One region of the Streptomyces sp. NPDC050121 genome, then DNA from elsewhere that is predicted to be linked to it. Evidence: predicted binding sites of a transcription regulator. Region 1 holds the regulator's gene; the other holds the start of a gene.
The links. Region 1 encodes HspR, which represses chaperone genes until heat shock. Its sites were predicted from a motif close to TTGAGNNNNNNNNNCTCAA; they were not measured.
Positions count from the first base shown of each region.

Region 1 (9,496 bases):
ATCATCACCTGGTAGCGGCGCATGTCGACGATGTGGTCGACGTGCTCGATGTCCACCGGGCACTGCTCGACGCAGGCGCCGCAGGTGGTGCAGGACCACAGGACGTCCGGGTCGATGACGCCGTTCTCCTCGGCGGTGCCGATCAGCGGGCGCTCGGCCTCCGCCAGAGCGGCCGCGGGCACTCCGGCCAGCTGCTCCTCGGACGCCTTCTCCTCGCCCTCCGTCGTCTTGCCGCCGCCGGCCAGCAGGTAGGGGGCCTTGGCGTGGGCGTGGTCCCGCAGGGACATGATCAGCAGCTTGGGGGAGAGGGGCTTGCCGGTGTTCCAGGCGGGGCACTGCGACTGGCAGCGGCCGCACTCGGTGCACGTGGAGAAGTCCAGCAGGCCCTTCCAGGAGAACTGCTCGACCTGGGAGACGCCGAAGACGTCGTCGTCGCCGGGGTCGGTGAAGTCGATCGGCTTGCCGCCGGACGTCATCGGCTGCAGGGCGCCGAGAGCCGTACCGCCGTCGGACTCGCGCTTGAACCAGATGTTCGGGAACGCCAGGAAGCGGTGCCAGGCCACGCCCATGTTGGTGTTGAGCGAGACGACGATCATCCAGACGAACGAGGTGCCGATCTTGATCGTCGCGACCAGGTAGACCAGGTTCTGCAGCGCCGAGACGCTCAGCCCCTTGAAGGCCAGGACCAGCGGGTACGAGGCGAAGTAGCCGGCCTCGTAGTGGTCCACGTGGTGCAGTGCGCCCTCCAGGCCGCGCAGTGTGTAGATCGCGAGGCCGATGGTGAGGATGACGTACTCGACGAAGTAGGCCTGGCCGGCCTTGGAGCCGGCGAAGCGGGACTTGCGGCCGGCCCGCGAGGGCAGGCTCAGCAGGCGGATCACCATCAGGACGGCGATGCCCAGGATCGTCATCACGCCGATGAACTCGATGTAGAGCTCGAACGGCAGGAAGTCGCCGATGACCGGCAGCGTCCAGTCGGCCTTGAAGAGCTGGCCGAAGGCCTGGGCGAGGGTCGGCGGCAGCGTCAGGAAGCCGACCGCCACGAACCAGTGGGCGAAGCCCACGATGCCCCAGCGGTTCATCCGCGTGTGGCCGAGGAACTCCCGTACCAGCGTCACGCTGCGCGCGTAGGGGTTGTCTGTCCGGGCTCCGGCCGGGACCGGCTGGCCCAGCTTGAAGTACCGGACGAACTGACCGATGGCGCGTGCGAGGAGCGCGACGCCGACCACGGTCAGGACCAGCGACACGATGATCGCGGCGAGTTGCATTTCGGGGCTCCTCGGGCCTGCGAGGGGACTTCGGTGGAGATTACTAAGCGGTAACTTATGCAGTCCGTCTGAGAGTACCCCTTATTCTGCGTCGCACTGTAGCGGGGTGCGGAGTGATCTGAGTCGCTGAGGGCTGCCTCAGAGATCCGTCGTAATTGGGCCGTGTTATTCGTACCAAATTGGTACATTTATGACTAATTTATATCCGTGCTCTACGGGATCGTCGCTGCCGCCACCGCCCTGCTCCTCTCCGCCGTCCTCGCCACGCTGCTGCGCGTGCCCGCTCTGCGCCTCGGGCTGCTGGATCGGCGGCAGCGGCAGCGACGGGTTCCGCTGTTCGGGGGCGCCGCCGTCGTGCTCGCCACCTGTCTCGTCGCGGTCGCCGGGGACTGGACGGGCATCGCGCCGCTCGGGGACGGCATCGAGGTGCTGCTCGTCGCCGGGGGCGCCGTCGCCGCGCTCGGGCTGATCGCGGACGTGTGGCGGCTCAAGGTGCGCTTCCTCGTCCTCGGCACGGCGGTCGCGGCGGCCTTCGTGGTGCCGTACGGCGACACCGGTGTGGTCTCCGGGCTGGTGGGCGTCGGCTGGATCACCTTCGGCGCGCTGGCCTTCAGGGCGCTCGACCACGCCGACGGGGTGGCCGGGACCGTCGGGGTCGTCACCGCCTTCGGGGTCGCCGCGTGCGTCGCCGTCGAGGTGATGGACGGGCTTGTGGTGCTGCTGAGCGTGCTCGCCGCCGCGCTGACCGGGTTCCTCATGCACAACTGGCCTCCCGCGCGCGTGGCGCTCGGCGCGTGCGGGTCGCTCTTCACGGGGTTCCTGCTCGCCGCGGCGGCCGTCGTCGCCCGCGCGGGGCACGATCCGGTCGTCGGCACGGGGGTGCTGTTCGCGCTCACCGCGGTCGCCGGGGCCGACGTCGTCCTGGTGGCGGCGTCCCGACGGCTGGCCGGACGGCCCCTGCTGCGCGGCGCGCCCGACCATCTCGCCCACCGGCTGCGACGGCTCGGGCTGACCGCCCAGGGGGTGACCGTGCTGCTCGGCCTCGCGGCCTTCTCGGCGGTGCTCGTCGGGGTGCTGGTGCACGCGGAGTCGGTGGACGCGCGGGCGGTGTGGTGGGTGGCGGGCGTGGCACTCGTCGTCGTGATCGGGCTGCTGCGGGTCCCGGTGTACGGGCCGCCACGCGCGCGTGGCACTCGCCGCCCCCGGCCCGGCTCCCGATCCGGCTCCCGCTCCGCTTCTCGCGCCGGCTCCCGATCCGCCTCCTCGTCCGCCTCCTCGTCCGGCTCCCCGTCCGGGTCCTCGTCCGGCTCCTCCTCCGGCTCCTCCTCCGGCTCCTCCTCCGGCTCCTCGTCCGGCTCCCCGTCCGCCTCCTCCTCCGCCTCCTCCTCCGGCTCCTCGTCCGGCCCTGGGTCCGCCACCCGTGCCGGCACCGGCATCCGTTCTTCCGTCCGCCTTTCCGCCCGGTCGGTCGCCCGGTCGGCCGTGCGGTCGGCCGTGCGGTCGGTCGCCCGGTCCGCGGGCCGCTCCCCCGACCGGTCTGTCGCTCCTCCCGGCCCCTCGGGTGATCGCTTCGATGCCCGGCGGGCTCCGGTGTACGCGCCTCGGCGTCAACCCGAGTCCGATGACCGTCCCCCTCGGGCCGAGGTTCGGCGGACCGGTGGATCCGTATCCTCGCAGGTCAAAGCGGGATTGCGTGTAAGGAACGGATAAGAGTTGAGTGGCTGCGACTCAGGTCTGTTGACCCAGTGGCGAGGCTCGTGCACACTTGAGTCCGTTCCACTCAAGTCAGCTGGAGGAAGATCACCATGGCACGTGCGGTCGGCATCGACCTGGGCACAACCAACTCCGTCGTCAGCGTTCTGGAGGGCGGCGAGCCCACCGTCATCACCAACGCCGAGGGTGCCAGGACCACGCCGTCCGTCGTCGCCTTCGCGAAGAACGGTGAGGTGCTCGTCGGCGAGGTCGCCAAGCGCCAGGCGGTGACCAACGTGGACCGGACCATCCGTTCCGTGAAGCGTCACATGGGCACCGACTGGAAGATCGAGCTCGACGGGAAGCCCTTCAACCCGCAGCAGATCTCCGCGTTCATCCTGCAGAAGCTCAAGCGGGATGCCGAGGCCTACCTGGGCGAGAAGGTGACCGACGCGGTCATCACCGTCCCGGCGTACTTCAACGACTCCGAGCGTCAGGCGACGAAGGAAGCCGGCGAGATCGCCGGTCTCAACGTCCTTCGTATCGTCAACGAGCCCACCGCGGCCGCGCTCGCGTACGGCCTCGACAAGGACGACCAGACGATCCTCGTCTTCGACCTCGGCGGCGGCACCTTCGACGTGTCCCTCCTGGAGATCGGTGACGGCGTCGTCGAGGTGAAGGCCACCAACGGCGACAACCACCTCGGTGGTGACGACTGGGACCAGCGTGTCGTCGACTACCTGGTGCAGCAGTTCAAGGCCGGCCACGGCGTGGACCTCGCCAAGGACAAGATGGCGCTGCAGCGTCTGCGCGAGGCTGCCGAGAAGGCGAAGATCGAGCTGTCCTCGTCCACCGAGACCTCGATCAACCTCCCCTACATCACGGCGTCCGCCGAGGGCCCGCTGCACCTGGACGAGAAGCTCACCCGCGCCCAGTTCCAGCAGCTGACGGCCGACCTGCTGGAGCGCTGCAAGACGCCGTTCCACAACGTCATCAAGGACGCCGGCATCAACCTCTCCGAGATCGACCACGTCGTTCTCGTCGGCGGTTCGACCCGTATGCCCGCCGTCGCCGAGCTCGTCCGCGAGCTGACCGGCGGCAAGGACGCCAACAAGGGTGTGAACCCGGACGAGGTCGTCGCCATCGGCGCCTCGCTCCAGGCCGGTGTCCTCAAGGGCGAGGTCAAGGACGTCCTGCTCCTCGACGTGACCCCGCTGTCCCTCGGCATCGAGACCAAGGGCGGCATCATGACCAAGCTGATCGAGCGCAACACGACGATCCCGACGAAGCGTTCGGAGATCTTCACGACGGCCGAGGACAACCAGCCGTCGGTGCAGATCCAGGTCTACCAGGGCGAGCGCGAGATCGCGGCCTACAACAAGAAGCTCGGCATGTTCGAGCTGACCGGTCTGCCGCCGGCCCCGCGTGGCGTCCCGCAGATCGAGGTCTCCTTCGACATCGACGCCAACGGCATCATGCACGTGACCGCGAAGGACCTCGGCACGGGCAAGGAGCAGAAGATGACCGTCACCGGCGGCTCCTCGCTGCCGAAGGACGAGGTCGACCGCATGCGCCAGGAGGCCGAGCAGTACGCGGACGAGGACCACCGCCGCCGCGAGGCCGCCGAGGCCCGCAACCAGGGCGAGCAGCTCGTCTACCAGACGGAGAAGTTCCTCAAGGACAACGAGGACAAGGTCCCCGGCGAGGTCAAGACCGAGGTCGAGGCCGCCGTCGAGGAGCTGAAGGCCGCGCTCAAGGGCGAGGACACCGCGGAGATCCGCACGGCCACCGAGAAGGTCGCCGCGGTCTCCCAGAAGGTCGGCCAGGCCATGTACGCCGACGCGGGTGCCCAGGCCGCCGGTGGTCCGTCCGCCGGCGCCGAGGCCCCCAAGGCCGACGACGACGTCGTGGACGCCGAGATCGTGGACGACGAGCGTAAGGACGGTGCCGCGTGACGGAGGAGACCCCGGGCTTCGAGGAGAAGCCCGACGTCCCCTCCGGCGCCACCCCTGAAGACGCCGAGCCGAAGGCCGCTCCCTCCTCCGCCTCGGCGGAGGGGGCGGCCCCGGCCGGGGACGCGAACCAGACAGCCGGTCTGGTGGCCCAGCTGGACCAGGTGCGCACCGCGCTCGGCGAGCGCACCGCGGACCTCCAGCGCCTCCAGGCCGAGTACCAGAACTACCGCCGTCGGGTCGAGCGCGACCGGATCGCGGTCAAGGAGATCGCCATCGCGAACCTCCTGACCGAGCTCCTGCCCGTGCTCGACGACATCGGCCGCGCGCGCGAACACGGCGAACTCCTCGGCGGCTTCAAGTCCGTCGCGGAATCGCTGGAGACCGTGGCCGCCAAGATGGGCCTGCAGCAGTTCGGCAAGGAGGGCGAGCCCTTCGACCCGACGATCCACGAGGCCCTGATGCACTCGTACGCGCCCGACGTCACCGAGACGACGTGCGTGGCGATTCTGCAGCCTGGGTATCGAATCGGCGAGCGAACCATCCGCCCCGCGCGGGTGGCCGTGGCCGAACCGCAGCCCGGCGCACAGCCCGCGAAGGCCGACGAGGGCGAGACGGCGGCGGCGGACGACAAGGAGAGCGGTGGCCCGGACGAGGGCTGAGCTTGACGCGATCGCCCCGGCGATCGTCGTGACTACACGAGAGGAGGGACGTCGAGGGTGAGCACCAAGGACTTCATCGAGAAGGACTTCTACAAGGTCCTCGGCGTCCCCAAGGACGCCACCGAGGCCGAGATCAAGAAGGCGTACCGGAAACTCGCCCGCGAGTACCACCCGGACGCCAACAAGGGCAACGCCAAGGCGGAGGAGCGCTTCAAGGAGATCTCCGAGGCGAACGACATCCTCGGTGACCCCAAGAAGCGCAAGGAGTACGACGAGGCACGCGCCCTCTTCGGCAACGGCGGCTTCCGTCCGGGCCCCGGAGCGGGCGGCGGCTCCTTCAACTTCGACCTGGGCGACCTCTTCGGAGGCGGCGCCCAGACCGGCGGGGCCTCCGGCGGCTTCGGCGGCGGCATCGGGGACGTCTTCGGCGGCCTGTTCAACCGCGGCGGCCCGGGCACGACCCGTACCCAGCCCCGGCGCGGCCAGGACATCGACACCGAGGTCACCCTCACCTTCACGGAGGCCATCGAGGGTGCGACGGTCCCGCTGCGCATGTCCTCGCAGGCCCCCTGCAAGGCGTGTTCCGGCACGGGCGACAAGAACGGCACGCCGCGCGTGTGCCCGACGTGTGTCGGCACCGGCCAGGTCGCGCGGGGCTCCGGCGGCGGCTTCTCCCTCACCGATCCCTGCCCCGACTGCAAGGGCCGCGGCCTGATCGCCGAGCATCCCTGCCTGGACTGCAAGGGCAGCGGGCGCGCCAAGTCCTCCAGGACCATGCAGGTCCGCATCCCGGCCGGGGTGACGGACGGGCAGCGCATCCGCCTGCGCGGCAAGGGCGCGCCCGGCGAGCGGGGCGGCCCGTCCGGCGACCTCTACGTCGTCGTACACGTCGACCCCCACCCGGTGTTCGGCCGCAAGGACGACAACCTGACGGTGACCGTGCCGGTGACGTTCACGGAGGCGGCCCTCGGCGGCGAGGTCAAGGTGCCGACGCTCGGTGGACCGTCCCTGACCCTGAAACTGCCGCCCGGCACGCCCAACGGCCGCACCATGCGGGCGCGGGGCAAGGGCGCGGTCCGCAAGGACGGCACCCGCGGCGACCTGCTGGTCACCGTGGAGGTGAGTGTCCCGAAGGACCTGTCGGGGAAGGCTCGTGACGCGCTGGAGGCGTATCGCGAGGCGACCGCGGGCGAGGACCCGCGGGCGGAGCTGTTCGAGGCCGCGAAGGGAGCCTGAGAGTGATGGACGGCCGTCGACGCAGTGACAATTTTCGCGGGCCGTATGAACTGACCGAGGAGACCCCGGTCTACGTCATCTCGGTGGCGGCCCAGCTCTCCGGCCTGCACCCGCAGACGCTGCGCCAGTACGACCGCCTGGGCCTCGTCTCCCCCGACCGCACCGCCGGCCGGGGCCGACGCTACTCGGCCCGCGACATCGAACTGCTCCGCACGGTGCAGGCACTGTCCCAGGACGAGGGCATCAACCTGGCCGGCATCAAACGGATCATCGAACTGGAGAACCAGGTGGCCGCCCTGCAGTCCCGGGTGGCCGAGATGGAGGCCGCGCTGGACGGCGCGGCCGCGGCGATGCAGCAGCGCGAGGCGGCGGTGCACGCGTCGTACCGACGGGACCTGGTGCCGTACCAGGAGGTACAGCAGACCAGCGCGTTGGTGGTGTGGCGGCCTAAGCGGCAGCAGCCGTCGGACTGAGGCATGGACATAGGGCAAGGGGTCCGGAGTTACGACTCCGGGCCCCTTGTCCGTTGGCTACGACACGTCAGTCACCCATGCCGACGCCCGGCTCCGGGCGTTCGTGGCCGGGTGGCTGCTGCTGGGGCTGCTGAGCGGGGGTGGGCGGCGGTTTCGTGGCGACCTTGGGCACGCCCAGCTGCCACAGATGCGAGCCGGGGACGGTCGGGGTCGGGGTCGGGGTCGGGGCTGGAGTTGGATGATCCGCGGCATGACTCGCGGCCTGACTCGCGGCCTGAGCCGGGGCCGGGGCCGGGGCCGGGGTCTGAGCCGGGACATGGGCCTGGGTCTGGGCCTGGGTCTGGGGCTGGGTCTGGGCTGGCTTGGCCTGGGCCGGCTTGGGGGCGAGGGGCTTCGGATCCCGTTCCGCCGACTCGGCCTTCTCCTGGGGCGGGGCGGGGTTCCCTGGGCCTGTGATGGGCGCGTCCCTCTCCTCGTCCGGGCCCAGGCGTTTCCAGCGCTCCGGGATCGTCGACATCCGCCGTACGGCTTCGGCTTCGCCCGCCGCTGCCGCCGCGACGGCGCGGGCGCGCAGGGCGCTCTGGCGGGCGATCGGGGAGAAGCCGGGCGCCGCGTTGCCGGTCTCGGACGGCAGACCGCGAAGGCCCATCTGGTTCAGCTCGCCCTGGATTCCCGTCTCCGGGGCGAATATCTCGCGGGGCAGCTGCCAGGAAGCGCCGCCGTCCACGTCCACGCGGTGCTCGCGGCCGTCCACGGCGAAGGTGAGACCGTAGCCGATGTACTGGTCGTCCTTGTCGAACAGCAGGTCCCCGGAGACCTTGCCGCCCCGGTCGCGCACCTCGTTCGCGAGGTCCTGGAGGGCGGGCGGGAGCGGGTTGGTGCGGCCGAGGCTGGTGACATAACCGTCGGCCCTGACCGTCTTCTGTTCCCCGGTCGCCTGGTCCACATAGTCCGCCAGGAAGCAGGTCTCTCCGTTCTCGTCCAGGTAGGTCTCGATCGCGCCCACCTGCGCCCGGCCGATCGTGAGGCGCGGATTCTCGCCCCGCGCATACTTGGCGACCATCTCGGGGTACTGGACCTGGTGCTGCAGCGCGTCCGGCGGCCTCGAGCCGATGATCGTGACGTGGGCGTCGAGATTCTCGTTCAGGATGATCTCCGCGTTTGCGACGCCCGTGCCGCCGGATCCGGCGATGATCCAGTTTCGGGCGGCGTGCGGGTCGAAACGGTTCTCGGCGACCTCGTCGCCCAGCAGCACCCGCTCCGGTGCGGCCTCGCGTGCCGTCTCCCATTTCCGCGTCGAGTCGAGGGCGGTGAAGCAGTTGCCCATGCGGGTGGCGTCGTCGGTCCCCAGGCCGGCCGTGAGGGCGTCCTTCAGCGTGGGTGACGACTCCAGGGCGCTCAGCACGGTACGGGCGTCCGCGCCCCCGCGCTCGGCCTGGGTCAGCCAGGTGCGCATCTCGCTCGCCCCGGTGACCCCCTGTCCCTCCAGCTCCCGCAGGCGATCACTGATCAGACGTACGGCTTCGCCGCGACTCTCCACCGGGAAATCGCCGCGCGGCATGCCCGGTACGACATCGGGCGTGAGGCCGGTCGCGATACTCGGCGTCCCATCGCACGCAACCCACAACGGGGTCTCGCTCTCCTTGCCGTCCTGGTCGAACTTCCGCACCTCGGCGAGCAGTTCGCCGTCCCGGCCCAGGCGCAGTCGGGCGCGGCCGTTGACCAGGTCGCCCTGGGTGGCGAGCTGGTCCTCCCAGACCCGTACCGCGTGGATGGACACCCGATCCCGGGGATCGTCGACCGCCGAGTACGGATCGACGCCCATCCATCGCGCGAGATCCCGGTCCTGGTCGGCGGACTGCACGATCCCGTTCCCGGGGTCCAGGTGCCACCGGCCCACGCCGTCGATGAGCAGCGCGTCCGGATCGCGCCCGGTGAGGCTCGCTCCACCGCCGATCACGACTTTCCGCAGAGGGAGCTGCCCGGCGGCGAGCTGCCCTTCCAGCGCCTGCACGGTGCGCTCGCTGACCTGGGCGCGGTATTCCGCCCACTGCACGGACGCCGCTTTCAACTGGTCGCGGGGGAGGGGCAGCCCGTTCTGGTCGTAGCCGGGCAGCGGCATGGTGACTTCGCGCCGGCCGATGAACGCCTCGACCTGCCGCTCGGCGCGGAGGGCTGCGTCCCGGGATGCCTGTAGGGCGGTGGCATCGGCG
Region 1 is NZ_JBITJV010000009.1:258,106-267,601, reverse strand. Features, by position in the region: gene ACIBTS_RS16955 ((Fe-S)-binding protein) at 1-1,268, opposite strand, end outside; gene ACIBTS_RS16950 (MraY family glycosyltransferase) at 1,476-2,978, shown strand; gene dnaK (molecular chaperone DnaK) at 3,074-4,915, shown strand; gene grpE (nucleotide exchange factor GrpE) at 4,912-5,574, shown strand; gene dnaJ (molecular chaperone DnaJ) at 5,632-6,810, shown strand; gene ACIBTS_RS16930 (heat shock protein transcriptional repressor HspR) at 6,816-7,283, shown strand; gene ACIBTS_RS16925 (hypothetical protein) at 7,351-9,496, opposite strand, start outside.

Region 2 (9,496 bases), on a different contig from region 1:
GCAACGTACCCGGAGTCACCTCGCCTTTGCTATCCAGGTCGGACGGCGATGTGCACGACGTCCGGCACGCCTCGGGCAACCGGGATCTCTTCGGTACGCACCTGTTGGAACCCGGCATTCCCCATGGTTCCCTCGAATACCGGATCGGGTTGGGCCGACCAGACAGCCAGAACTCCACCAGGTCTCAACACCCGTGCGCAGCTTGCGAGTCCGGCCGCGGAGTACAGGCTCTCGTTGCCCTCGGTGACCGTCCAGCCGGGCCCGTTGTCGATGTCGAGACATACCGCGTCGAACGTGTCGCATGTCTCATTGACGTAATCGAGCAGATCCGTTTCGACGATCTTCGTCCGGGGATCGGCGAGCGCCGGCCCGGAGACGGCGGCCAGTGGGCCGTCGAGATGCCAGTCGATGACGGCGCGTTCGCGCTCCACGACCGTGACGCCGCCCCAGCGGGGATCGGCGGCGGCGTGCGCGAGGGAGAAGCCGACGCCCAGGCCGCCGAGGAGCAGTCCGGGCGCGGGACAGCCGTCGGGGCGGGGGTCGAGAGCGGCCAGCGCGGCGTCGACCAGCAGCCGCTCCGAGCGGCCGTCCGAGGTGTCCATCAGGAAGCAGCCGTTGGCGATGATCTGGAGCAACTCCCCATGCCTGCGCAGGACCACCTCACCGTAGGGGCCCTCGCGACGGTCCAGGACCTCGGGTGCGCCGGGGATGTCGTACGGGATGGGCATCGCTCCATCGTTGCACTTTCCTGACGGTTTGTTGGGGGAATGGTGAGCGTGACGGGTGGGGTTGACGTACGGGTGTGCGGAACAGGATCTGAGCGGGTTCGGCGGGCGGGCTGGGAGCGGATGAGAAACAGCCGAGAGAAGTCTCAGATGTTGCTGTGAATCGACCCGGGCGTGGTGTCGGTCACAGACAGCGGGCGGGGGCGCCGCGAAGGGTGGGGTGAAACGGAAGGAGCGCGTCAGGTGGACAGCACGGCACAGGTCACGAGCCCGCCCCTGCCCGACGTCTCCGGGCTGCTGGACGGCATCCCGGGCCAGCGCGTTCCCCGCGCCGTCGAGCCGCCGCCCGAGGCGAGCCCCAACCCCGGTCCCAGCCTCGGCCCTCGCCCCGCCTTCCGGGCCCCCGTCCCCTTCACCCTCGCCTACGCCGCCGTCCTCGCAGTCACCTCGTTCTTCGCCGCGCACGCGGACCCCGCCCTGGTGAGCGCCCTGCAGCAGGGCTCCAGCACCGACGTGGCGCACCTGTGGCAGACGCCGGTGCTGGTGCTGGTGGCCAGCGCGCTGTGGGTGGCGGGCGGCTTCGCCTCGCCGTTCACGCTCGGCTTCCTGGTCGTCCTCAGCGCCCTGGAACGGCGGATGGGCGGCGTGCGGACGGCCGTCGTCTTCCTGCTCGGGCACGTCCTGGCCACCCTCGCCACCGAGGTCCCGGTGGGCCTGGCCGTCCTCGCGGGCCGGCTGCCCCACAGCTCGCTGCACCGCCTCGACTACGGCATCAGCTTCGGCGTCGCCGCGAGCGTCGGAGCCCTGGCAGGACTGCTCAGGCCCTGGCTGCGCTGGCCCCTGCTCGCCGCGTTCGGCGGGATGCTCCTTCAGGACCTGCTCGCCTTCACCGACCCGATGACGAACTGGGGCCACCTGATCGCGCTGGCGATAGGGGTGGGGACCTGGCCGTGGATACGACGGTGGGCCGCCCGAACCCCCCTGCCCGCGACGGCCGTACGAACCGCGTAGACCGCCCGCCGCCCGCCCCCGTGGTCAGTCGTCGTACTTGACCGTGCCTCCTCGTGCAGGGTCGGGTGGAGTTTCATGGGGCCGTACTCGTCGGCGTCCGACGGTCGGGGCGGCTCGGGGCCGTCCGGGCCCAGGCGGATCATTCGTTCGACGCGGCAGATCCGGAACAGACGGCCCTCCACGCGCGCCTCGTCGGCACGGCCGGCCGCCCGGAACGCCTCCGCGGCCCGCCCGTACAGGGCCTTCTTGTGCTCGTCGAAGCGGTAGAGCATCGCCCACACGCGGGCCATCCCCTCGTACAGCGTGCGGCGCGCCTCGTGCGGGGTCGCCGACAGGGAGCCGCACGGGGTCCAGCCCTCGTCGTCGCGTTCGGCGACCGAGAAGCCGACGGGCAGCCTGACCACGTCCGGGTGCGTCCTGGTCGCCCGCTCCGAGTCCGCGCGCACCTCGGCGGGGAAGTGGGCGCCCGTGTACGTGAAGTCGCGCAGGCCCAGCCGCAGCGCGCCCGCCATCGGGCCCTCGTCCCGGTCGGGGTCCAGGACGTAGCCCACGTCAGGCGAGGGACAGGCGCCCTGGTCCTCCCAGGAAAGGGCCGCGGATTCGGGGTCGGTGGGCCGGGGCGGCTCCAGGCCGTCGTCGCCGGTCCGGGCGAACTCGTCGCCGCGCACCACCCGGTAGCGCACGCCCAGGGCCTCCACCTCGTCGGCCGGGGCCCGTTCCAGCAGGGCCACGGCCGCCAGCAGCTCGCGTCGGACGGCCGGATCGTCGGTGCCGTCCTTCGCCTTGAACCACAGGTGCGAGTTCAGGCCGTCCCGGGCCTGCTGGGGCATGCTGTCCACCACCGGTTTCAGCAGGCGCCAGCCCGGCTCCGCGGCGGCCGGGTCCTGCACGGCGATGCCGAAGACGGGCCCGCGCAGCGCGATGTGCGGATAACGCCGGGACGCCTCGACCGCGTCCGCCTCCGTCACCCAGGCGACGGGGTCGTCGCGGCGCACCAGCTCCGCGTGGAGGGCGTCGAGACGTCGCTTCCAGTCATCGGTCATAAACGCATTGTGGTCGGCGCGAAGGGGTGCTTCGGGGCGAATGCCTGAAGTGGACGGGGTACGGGGCGGGGGCGTAAGGGGCGTGCCCGGTCGTGCACGCCCGAAGGGTGCGCCCCCGCGACCGCCGGACGTCACCCCCGTGGGTCCCCCGTGTCCCCGGTGAACTTCCCGCTGGTCAACGGCGACTCGACGCGCCACCCCAGCGACTCGTACAGCGCCCGCCCCTCCGGTGTCGCGCCCAGCGCGCCGGTCCGAGCGCCCTGGTCGACCGCCGCGCGCTGGAGCGTCCGCATGACGAGGGCGCCGAGGCCGCGGCGGCGGTGCGCGGGGGATGTCTCGATCTGGTCGACGACCGCCGTCGCACCGGTCGGGGCGATCTGCCCGCGCGCGGCCAGGGAGCCGTCCGGGGCGGCGATCATGGTGCGGGTCACCCCGCCGATGGACCAGGTGCGCTGTCGGTAGCCGTCGGGGAGCGGGCCGGCCGGGACGTCCGTGAGTGCGGCCGTCATCAGGAAGCCGGGCTCGGGATCGACCCACCACTTGGGCCCCAGCCAGTCCCCGACCGTCGCCGGGTCCGCGAACACCTTCAGCCACACGCCGGCCCCGGTCACCGCGCCCGCCACCTTCCGTACGTCCGCCTCCTCGACGGCGTCGTTCGTCGCGCCGAGGACGTGCCGGGTGACGTGATGGATCCCCGTCCCCACATCGATGGTGCAGCCCCACGGCTCGTCCACCGGCGGCGCGGCCCCCCGCGACACGACCCAGCCGTCCACCCAGGCCCGCACGATCCACTCCACAACGACCTCCCGTAAGGACTGCTACGTACTTTCAGCCATTACTCGATGACGATAGGCGCACGGTCCCCCGCGCCGACAGCCGTGATCGCCCACAGCGAACGGGCGGGATCCCGGGGAACATTCGAAGCGGCCCGCGCATTGAGTCGGCATAGCTCAACTTGACTGCCTAAGGGGAGATCATGGCTTCGACGTCCGCACCGCTCACCCTGCCCGTGCTGCCCCTCGATGACGAGGTCGTGCTCCCCGGCATGGTGGTTCCGCTGGACCTCAACGACACCGACGTGCGCGCCGCCGTGGAGGCCGCCCAGGCCGCCGCCCGTTCAACACCCGGCAAGCCTCAGGTACTCCTGGTGCCGCGCATCGAGGGGACCTACGCGAGCACGGGTGTGCTCGGCACGATCGAGCAGGTCGGCCGGCTGGCCGACGGCGACCCGGGCGCGCTGATCCGCGGCCGCGGGCGGGTGCGGATCGGCGCCGGCACCACCGGACCGGGCGCCGCCCTGTGGGTCGAGGGGACCCGGGTCGACCAGAGCGTCCCCGACCCGCTGCCCGGCCACGTCGCCGACCTCGTCAAGGAGTACAAGGCGCTCGCCACCGCCTGGCTGCGCAAGCGCGGCGCCTGGCAGGTCGTCGACCGCGTCCAGGCCATCGACGACGTCTCCGCGCTCGCCGACAACTCCGGCTACTCGCCGTTCCTGACCACCGAACAGAAGGTGGAGCTCCTGGAGACCGCCGACCCGGTGGCCCGTCTGAAGCTCGCCACCTCCCAACTGCGCGACCACCTCGCCGAGCAGGACGTGGCAGAGACCATCGCCAAGGACGTCCAGGAGGGCGTCGACAAGCAGCAGCGCGAGTTCCTGCTGCGCCGTCAGCTCGAAGCGGTCCGCAAGGAACTGCGCGAGCTCAACGGCGAGCAGGAGGGCGAGGAGTCCGACGACTACCGCGCCCGCGTCGAGGCCGCCGACCTGCCCGAGAAGGTCCGCGAGGCCGCCCTCAAGGAGGTCGACAAGCTCGAGCGCTCCAGCGACCAGTCGCCCGAGGGCTCATGGATCCGCACCTGGCTGGACACCGTCCTCGAACTCCCGTGGAACGAGCGGACCGAGGACCGGTACGACATCCCGGGCGCCCAGGCCGTCCTGGACGCCGAGCACGCCGGCCTTCAGGACGTGAAGGAGCGGATCACCGAATACCTGGCGGTGCGCAAGCGGCGCGGCGAGCGCGGCCTCGGCGTGGTCGGCGGCCGCCGCGGCGGCGCCGTGCTCGCGCTCGTAGGCCCGCCGGGCGTCGGAAAGACCAGTTTGGGCGAGAGCGTCGCGCACGCCATGGGCCGCAAGTTCGTCCGCGTCGCCCTCGGCGGCGTCCGCGACGAGGCCGAGATCCGCGGCCACCGCCGTACGTACGTCGGCGCGCTGCCCGGCCGGATCGTGCGGGCGATCAAGGAAGCCGGGTCGATGAACCCGGTGGTGCTCCTCGACGAGATCGACAAGGTCGGCTCCGACTTCCGGGGCGACCCGGCGGCCGCCCTGCTGGAGGTCCTGGACCCGGCGCAGAACCACACCTTCCGCGACCACTACCTGGAGGTCGAGCTCGACCTGTCCGACGTGGTCTTCCTCGCCACCGCCAACGTGCTCGAAGCCATCCCGGAGGCCCTGCTCGACCGCATGGAGCTGGTCCGCCTCGACGGCTACACCGAGGACGAGAAGGTCGTCATCGCCCGCGACCACCTGCTCCCGCGCCAGCTGGAGCGGGCGGGCCTGGACAAGGACGAGGTCACGCTCGACGAGAGCGCGCTGCGCAAGCTCGCCGGCGAGTACACCCGCGAGGCGGGCGTGCGCACCCTGGAGCGGTCCATCGCCCGACTGCTGCGCAAGGTCGCGGCCCAGCACGAACTGGGCGAGCGGAAGCTGCCGTTCACCGTCACCGACGAGGAGCTGCGCGCTCTGATCGGCAGGCCGCACCACGTGCCCGAGTCCGCCCAGGACCCGGCCGAGCGCCGGACCGCCGTGCCCGGCGTCGCCACCGGCCTCGCGGTCACCGGCGCGGGCGGCGACGTCCTGTACGTCGAGGCCTCGCTGGCCGACCCGGAGACGGGCGCGGCGGGCCTGACCCTGACCGGTCAGCTCGGTGACGTGATGAAGGAGTCGGCGCAGATCGCGCTCAGCTTCCTGCGCAGCCACGGGGCCGAGCTGGAGCTGCCGGTCGGCGACCTGAAGGACCGCGGCGTGCACATCCACTTCCCGGCGGGCGCGGTCCCGAAGGACGGCCCGAGCGCCGGCGTCACCATGACGACGGCCCTCGCGTCCCTGCTGTCCGGCCGGCTCGTGCGCACCGACGTGGCGATGACCGGCGAGGTCTCCCTGACCGGCCGCGTCCTGCCCATCGGCGGCGTGAAGCAGAAGCTGCTGGCCGCGCACCGGGCCGGGGTCACCACCGTGATCATCCCCAAGCGCAACGAGCCCGACCTGGACGACGTCCCCGCGGAGGTACTGGACAAGCTCGACGTCCACGCCGTCACGGACGTCCGCCAGGTCCTGGAGCTGGCGCTCGCGCCCGCCACGAACGGCGCGACGCCGGAGGTTCCCGTGGCGGCGATGGGGGCACCTCCCAGGCGTTGAGCACTGGGGGAGGGCGCTGCGGGAAAGGCGAGGCCCGGGTTCCGTGAGGGAGACCCGGGCCTTCGCCATGCCCGACGCGGGCCTGGAACCGCCCCGGGCGTGTGCCTGCGAAATACTTAAGAGCTGCACCGAAGGCAGCGACCGGCGAACATCAGGGGTGCTGACGTGCACGAGGACCACGAGGACCACGAGGACCGCGAGGACCGCGGGGAGACGGGCGGCGACGCGTCGTCGCGCGGCGTGGAGCGGGACGACCGCGAGTTCCTGTCCCTGGAGCGGGAGCTCACGGTGCTGCTGCGCCGCGCCCGCGCCAACCAGGGCGAGATGGCCCGCGAGGTCCACCCGGACCTGGAGTCCGCCGCCTACGGCCTCCTCGTCCGGCTGGAGGAGTGCGGCCGCCAGCGCGCCACGGAACTCGCCGCCTACATCGGCGTCGGCAAGGCCACCATGTCCCGCCAGCTGCGCGCCCTGGAGGAGCTCGGCCTGATCGCCCGCGAACCCGACCCCGCGGACGGCCGCGCCTGGCTGGTCGACCTCACCGAGGAGGGCCGCACCCGGGTCCGGCGGGTCCGCGACGCCCGCCGCGAGCGGTACGTCAGCCACTTCTCCGACTGGGACCGCAGAGAGGTCGGCGAGCTGGCCCGCCTGCTGCACCAGCTGAACCGGGGCATGGAGAAGTGAACCGGCGGCCGTAACCACCTCACGGCTCCACCTCACAGCTCCACGCGCACCACCGTCGCGTCGTCGTGCGTCTTCGCCCCGCCCAGGAAGGCCCGCCCGGCGCCGTCGTCCGCCCGCTCCAGCTCCCGGACCCGTTCCACCAGCGCCCCCGCCCCCTCCTTGCCGAGGAGGGCGAACAGGGCCGGCCAGTCGCCCTCGCGGAAGAGCTCCGTCCAGCGGGTGGCCCCGTCCGACAGCGCGGCCAGGGCGCGCACCTCGGCGCGCGGCACGGTCACGGTCACCGCGCGGGCGGCCACCGCGGGATCGGCCGCGGCCGTGAAGAACCCGCCCTCCTTGTTGCGCAGCGTGCCGTCGACGATCTCGGCGCTGCCCAGCAGCGCGCGCGGCAGCCGCGCCAGCCGGTCGTCCTGGACGGCGGTCACCGTGCCGCCCGGGGACGCCAGCAGCAGCGTCGCGTCGCACAGGACCAGGCACTCGACCGTCTCCGGCGACCAGCGCGCCAGGGCCACTGTGGCCTGTGGGGTACGTGGGTGAGAAAGGTCACAGGTTTCGGAATGGGCCCCAGCGGTACGCGCGATGGCGAGGGCGAGCGCCTCGGCCAGCGGAACATCCGGGAGTGAAACGGTCAGTTCGGTCAGCGCGCCGCCCAATCGCGCGGTGAACCAGGGGACCGAATGCAGACAGCCCGCGCCGCCCCGCGGCGGCGTCACTCCGTCCAGGAGGACGAGCGAACCGCCCTGTCCGGAGGCGGAAAGTCCGATACCCGCGAAGTCCTCGTTGGGGCGGGCCCGATCGCCGGCCTCCGACACAAGTTCCGTACGCATTCGGCCAGTCTGCACGACCCCTTCACAGCCTTCGCAAAAGGCTGGCATCGCGCGCCGAACAGCCGTACCGCCGCAGGTCAGACGCCTGCTTTGGGTAGGAATGAAGCACTCCGGGAAGGCGTGGCGGCGAATACTGTCAAAGCCCGCCGCCCACGTCCAACCGACCTGCCGGGCAAGGCCGCTGCACACGCCAGAGGAACTTGCCCGCCAACTCCCCTCCGATGTTCACTCCTTCGGGTGGCGGGGCAACCGATGCGCGACCCCTGCCCACCGGCACTGGGAGGGTCGGGAACCGTACCGGACGTACGCACCAGTTGGCGGAGCGACACATCCGGCCCATGGAGCACGAGTCAGGAATGCGAGCACCGGTGCAGAAGACGCGGCCTCGGCGTACAGGCAGGCAGACGGCCTCCGAGGGGGGCGCGGAGCGCACCCCTGTCGGCAAGGGCCGCCCCACCCACGTGCGCAACCGGCTGATCGTCGCGGTGGCCGTGGTGGCCGCCGCCGTCGCCGGGGCCGGCGCCCCCTCGATCCTCGCCGTCTCCGGGCAGCTGAAGGACTCCCAGGACCTGGTCACCCTCGCCGAACAGACCCAGGACGCCCTCGCCCTCGCCCAGTCCCTCGCGGACGAACGCGACGAGGTCACCGCCTACGTCGCGGCCGGCCGCGCCAAGTCCAAGGCGCCCTCCACGCAGGGCAGCGCCCGCGTGGACCGGCAGACGCGCGAACTGACCACCGAGACGGACGTCTCCGAAGCGCTGCGCAAGGCCCTCGCCGCCGTCCCCTCCGTACGGCAGTCGGCCCTCACCGGCAAGAGCACGGCGCTCCAGGCGCACCAGGCGTACTCCGAGGCCGTCGCCGCGCTCCACGTCCTCGTCGACCGGCTGGCCGAGCAGATGCCGCCGCGCGCCGGCTCCGGCGCGTACGCCCTCGCCGAGCTCGACACGGCCGTCCAGCAGGCCTCCGCGGCCCGGGGACTGCTGCTCGCGGCGCTCAACGTGCCGACGACCACCGAGACCTACTACGACCCCGTCACCGGCCGGACGACCACCGAGAAGGTCTCCACCGCAGCCGACACCAAGCAGCGCGACGCCCTCACCGCCGCGGCGCAGCAGGCCCGGCTGCGCTGCGACGCGGCCCTCGCCGACTTCCGGGAGGGCGCGCCCCCGGAGGCGGTGTCCTCCTACGACTCCACCGTCACCGGCGGCGACGTCGACACGGCCGAGGCCTACCTCGCCTCCCTCACCGACCAGCCGACGCTGAGCGGCAACGAACTCGACACCGGCGTCAAGAAGCTGGACGCCGCGCTCTCCGCCCGCGTCGACCTGATGCGCGGCGTCGAGTCCTCCCTGTACAACCACCGCACCGAGGACCTCGCCCAGCTCCGGGACGACGACGTCACCGACCTGGAACTGCGCGTCACCCTCCTCGGGGCCCTGATGCTGCTGGCGATCGTCGTCGCCACGGGCCTGGCCCGCAGCCTCACCCGCCCGCTGTCCGTGCTGCGCCGGGGATCGGCGCGGCTGGCCGAGGCCGAGAACCCGGCGGCCGAGGAACCGGTCCGGTTCACCGGCCGCAACGACGAGTTCGCCCAGGTCGTCCGTTCCGTCAACGCGCTGCACGAGCACGCCGTGGCCGTCCACGAGCGCGTCACCACCCTGGAGTCCGACCGCAAGCACCTCGTCGGCCAGCGCCAGCGGATGGCCGACGCCCGTGAGGAACTGCGCGCCGAACTCGCCGACTCCGCGGCCAAGCTGGACGGCCTGCGCGACAGCATCAGCGGCACCTTCGTCAACCTCG
Region 2 is NZ_JBITJV010000053.1:22,475-31,970, forward strand. Features, by position in the region: gene ACIBTS_RS43955 (spermidine synthase) at 30-728, opposite strand; gene ACIBTS_RS43960 (rhomboid-like protein) at 969-1,736, shown strand; partial or broken gene ACIBTS_RS43965 (DUF5954 family protein) at 1,886-2,779, opposite strand; gene ACIBTS_RS43970 (GNAT family N-acetyltransferase) at 2,911-3,576, opposite strand; gene lon (endopeptidase La) at 3,756-6,191, shown strand; gene ACIBTS_RS43980 (MarR family transcriptional regulator) at 6,432-6,872, shown strand; gene ACIBTS_RS43985 (hypothetical protein) at 6,905-7,696, opposite strand; gene ACIBTS_RS43990 (nitrate- and nitrite sensing domain-containing protein) at 8,065-9,496, shown strand, end outside.
Region 2: a site for HspR is predicted at 3,715-3,733, ahead of lon (endopeptidase La). Genes of this name have one in related genera too.